Regions from separate parts of the Pseudobutyrivibrio ruminis HUN009 genome, predicted to be linked through region 1. Evidence: predicted binding sites of a transcription regulator. Region 1 holds the regulator's gene; the other holds the start of a gene.
The links. Region 1 encodes NrdR, which represses ribonucleotide reductase genes. Its sites were predicted from a motif close to CACAANATNTTGTG; they were not measured.

Region 1 (2,414 bases):
CTGAAAACCTATTTCATGAAGTTCTTTAAATAAAGCCTTAGCTCTATCATCTGCTGGCGCATTGTGTGGGACAAGTGTATTGTCCACATCAAAAATAACTCCTCGATATCCTTCCTCATATAATTTAGCGAAGTCGATATCGTATGTGCTTTTAATATAGTCTTTTGGATATAAATTTCTTTTACTCATAGGCTCGATTTTAGCACAATAAAAAGAGCACATCAATTGATGTGCTCATAAATTGCTATTATAATGAGAAATTTTCGGTTCCTCTGACTGGTGCAGTTTCTGAAGTGCTGGTAGCTTTGTTAGCTACAAAGTACTGATAACGATGGATTGCTGAATCCTTTTCCATGTCGCTGACTGCCTTTTCAACATCAAGAGATTTGATATCGCTATCTGCTCCCTTCATATCGTATACAGTGCCTGGCTTGTACTGAGTAGCAAAGTCGTAAGAACCAAATGTCTGATTGCTTCTAGCGGCTGCGATGTCCTCCTCAGTAACTGAAGCTGATGAAGACTCCTCAGGAATGTCTGTAGTAGTTTCTTCAACAGACATTGAACTGAGTTCAGGCCTAATTCTTATGGAATTTTGATCATAAAACCCAACAGATGGGCGAATACCTGAAATGTTCATTAATATAACTCTCCATATTTGCTTACATATCTTATATCGGCCAGATAAGCAAATACTTAACCCCTTCTACTAAATGAGTTTATTTATCCAATACCCTCTTCAACTCATCCATAAATGTATCAACATCCTTAAACTCACGGTAAACTGATGCGAAACGCACATAAGCAACAGGATCAACTGTCTCGAGATGTTCCATAACAATCTCTCCGATTTTTGTGCTAGGAATTTCTTTTTCTTCTAATGAAAAGATTTCTGTTTCGATTTCGTCTACTACTTTTGAAATCTGAGCTGCAGCAACAGGACGCTTACGGCATGCAATAAGTACGCCTTTTTCGATCTTTGTTCTGTCGTATGGCTCACGGTTGTTATCCTTTTTGATAACAATCAAAGGAATTGTTTCTACCTTTTCGTATGTTGTAAAACGCTTGCCACACTCTGGACATGAACGTCTACGTCTGATTGATGTGTTGTCATCTGCAGGTCTTGAGTCGATTACGCTAGTATCATTACTACCACAAAAAGGACACTTCATAAAACCCTCCCTAAAAGTATACTAATCCATAGTCCGACAGTTACGCTTACAATCCTTAGTGTTTCTACGCTCAGCGAAGAATGCTTCGCTTTAGAAACCTAAGAGATTGTCTGCTACTGTCTCCTATAAATAGCAAGTTTTGATATATGATTTTATTACATACCACAATATATAGGTATATTTTATCAAAGACGGTACAAGAACGCAACAAAAAACCCCGCACATTTCTGTGCGGGGTAAAAAGTCAAATCTTATGAGTAAAGATCTACTAACTTCTTGAGGTGAGCGTAACGCTCCTTAGCTGTCTCCTCGTTGAGTGCGAAGAGTCTCTCAGCACGCTCTGGGAATGCCTTTGTAAGACGAGAGTAACGTGTCTCGTTTGCAAGGAAGTCCTGATACTTGCTGTAGTCACCTTCCTTAGAAGTAAGAGTGAATGGATTCTTTCCTTCCTTCTTAAGGTCTGGGTTGAATGAGAAGAGGTTCCAGTAACCAGCCTCTACAGCCTTCTTCATCTCATCCTGGCAGTGGTTCATACCGCCCTTAACACCGTGAAGCTCACATGGAGCGTATCCGATGATAAGTGAAGGTCCGTTGTAAGCTTCTGCCTCAGCAAGAACCTTAACAGCCTGAGCCATGTTAGCACCAAGAGCGATCTGTGCTACATATACATAACCGTATGACATAGCGATCTCAGAAAGAGACTTCTTAGACATCTCCTTACCTGATGCAGCGAACTGGCAAACTTCACCGATGTTAGAAGCCTTAGAAGCCTGTCCACCTGTGTTAGAGTACATCTCTGTATCGAATACCATAACGTTAACGTTCTCGCCAGAAGCAAGTACGTGATCAAGACCGCCGAATCCGATATCGTATGCCCAACCGTCACCACCGAAGATCCATACAGACTTCTTAGCGAGGTAATCCTTAAGAGCAAGTGCTGCCTTAGCGTCCTCAGAACCGTTCTTCTCGAGCTCAGCTACGAGTACGTCTGTTGCTGCACCGTTCTCACGTGTGCTGTTGATTGTCTCTTCGAACTTAGCAAATGCTGCCTTAAGATCTGCAGAACCAGCCTCAGCTGCCTTCTTAGCAGACTCGATAGCGCGCTCGCGGAGGTACTTCTGTCCTACTTCCATACCCATACCATGCTGAGCGTTGTCCTCGAAGAGTGAGTTACACCATGCTGGACCCTTCTTAGAATCCTTGTTTACTGTGAATGGTGATGTAGCTGCAGGACCACCCCAAATT
Region 2 (2,414 bases), 620 kb from region 1:
TTTTGCAAGGGTGGCTTGAAATGTCTTACATATGCCACCTATGGTGATTTAAACCACAAAGATGTAGGTTGTTATTATTAGGAAGGGAGAAACATATGTACTCAGAAGAGCAAATTAAAATTTTGAGGAGATTCTCGCTATGTTGCAAAGTGACTATAGCAGGATTTTGGGTATTTGTATCCGCTTCATTTCTTGAATTATTTCTTGAGATTGTCAATGCATTATTTCTTAATTACAAAACTGAATATCAGGTATTTATGGCATTTTCATTTTCATCGGTTTTTATCCCAATTTCGATAATTTTGTTTTCAGTAGGCTATGGAGGAATTATTTTTAATTTCCGCAAGGACGCATTCCTTGAGATTTATGACAATTTAGATATTCCTTCAGTCGCAGAAAAACACCTTAGCAAACTGGAAATATTGGCTTGTAATATAGGCAAGTATATATATGTTGTTGGTCTCTTTGGTTTGGTTTTTATTGCAAAAGCTATATCTAAAGAGTTTGATGAACAATGTGGTGGTAGGAGGGTTCTCTATATATCACTTTCTTTAATCTTAAGCATAATTACTTCTGGTGTTATGATTTATTTCTTTGCAATGCACTGCATTACAGGGCATGAGCAAAGGGAAAAGCTTTTTGATGAAGCTAGAGAAATGTTTACTGAAGCGGATAAAATAATGGTTAGACATAGTGCTGAAGAATCTCATTATTTTGGATTTGACAAGAGTTCGCTTGACTTTTCTTTGAGTGAATATTGGAATTATTGCAAAGATGATGAATATTATTTTTCGATAAATTTGGACAAAGAGGATCTTCTTGTATCGACAGTGAATATGGAATTTAATTTTGATGGTTCAAAAGACAGGGAAAAACTCTATGATGATTTTATAGAAGAATTTGATAATGTTACATCCGCCTTCAAGGAAACAAATCTTGAATTTCAATATTCTGAGATGAACGAAGGGTTAACATTACCAGAAGATTTCAAAGATAATTTTATGAATCCTGAAGAGGGAACCTATGAATTTAAATATGAAATATCTGATGATGCAAGTGTCCATATAGACATTGAGAGAGATGAAGATTATGAGGGAAACAAATATATAAAGGTTTCATATCATATTTACAATTTTTAATGGCCCTTGTTATGGATTTGATGACAAAATTGTGAAACTTTATTTTGTGGTACAGAAGTCTATTGACTACTAGATAATGTGGTGGTAGTATAATTTTATCAACACAATATCTAGTAGTTTTTATTTTGAATCAACTAGATATTGACTGAATATTATATACAATACGATTCATTTTTATATAAAACCCGGAGGCGGAACATGAAAAGATATGTAGTTAAAAAGGATGGTTCGCTTGAACCATTTGATGTGCAAAAAGTTGTAGAAGCTGTTGGAAAATCTGCTACACGCGTACTTGTAAAATTTACTCCTGAGCAGGAAAAGTTTATCTGTCAATTCGTTGAAGAAAGAGTGGAGGAACTTGGCCTTGAGAAAATTGAAATTGCGCAAATGCATAACATTGTTGAGGGTGCTTTGGAACGTGTTAACCCTATGGTTGCGAAATCTTACCGCGATTACCGCAATTACAAGCAGGATTTTGTCCAGATGTTGGATGATGTTTATAAGAAGTCTCAAAACATCATGTACATTGGTGACAAGGAAAATTCAAATACTGATTCTGCGCTTGTATCCACAAAACGTTCTTTAATTTTCAATGAGCTTAATAGAGAGCTTTACAAGAAATTCTTCCTTACTACTGAGGAAGTTCAGGCTATTCGTGATGGCTATATCTACATCCATGATATGAACGCCAGAAGAGACACAATGAACTGCTGTCTTTTCGATGTAAAGTCTGTTCTTGAGGGCGGCTTTGAAATGGGTAACATTTTCTATAACGAGCCTAAGAGCTTGGATGTAGCATTTGATGTTATCGGTGACATCGTTCTTTCTGCTGCAAGCCAGCAGTACGGTGGTTTCACTATTCCTCAGGCTGATCAGATTCTTGAGAAGTATGCTCAGAAATCATTTGATAAATACATGGAAAAATACATTGCCCTTGGTATTGGTGAGGAAAAGGCTCACGAAGTATCAATGGCAGAAGTTGAAAGAGAAATGGAGCAGGGCTTCCAGGGATGGGAGTACAAGTTCAACACAGTTGCATCTAGCCGTGGTGACTATCCATTTATCACTGTTACAATTGGTCTTGGTACATCAGTATTTGCAAAGATGGCATCAAAGGCATGCTTAAAGGTTCGTTCAATTGGACAGGGAAAGCCAGGCTTCAAAAAGCCAGTTCTTTTCCCTAAGATTGTATTCCTTTATGATGAAAATCTTCACGGCCCAGGTAAGGAGCTTGAGGATGTTTTCGAAGCAGGTATCGATTGCTCACGCAAGACA

Region 2: nrdD (anaerobic ribonucleoside-triphosphate reductase) is a predicted target of NrdR. The motif match lies at 1,242-1,255, and genes of this name have one in related genera.

The regions. Positions count from the first base shown of each region.
Region 1 is NZ_JNLH01000001.1:2,651,384-2,653,797, forward strand. It holds gene BO15_RS0112050 (YqeG family HAD IIIA-type phosphatase) at 1-189, opposite strand, end outside; gene BO15_RS0112055 (hypothetical protein) at 248-637, opposite strand; gene nrdR (transcriptional regulator NrdR) at 717-1,169, opposite strand; gene nifJ (pyruvate:ferredoxin (flavodoxin) oxidoreductase) at 1,421-2,414, opposite strand, start outside.
Region 2 is NZ_JNLH01000001.1:2,029,466-2,031,879, forward strand. It holds gene BO15_RS0109155 (radical SAM/SPASM domain-containing protein) at 1-81, shown strand, start outside; gene BO15_RS0109160 (hypothetical protein) at 96-1,139, shown strand; gene nrdD (anaerobic ribonucleoside-triphosphate reductase) at 1,338-2,414, shown strand, end outside.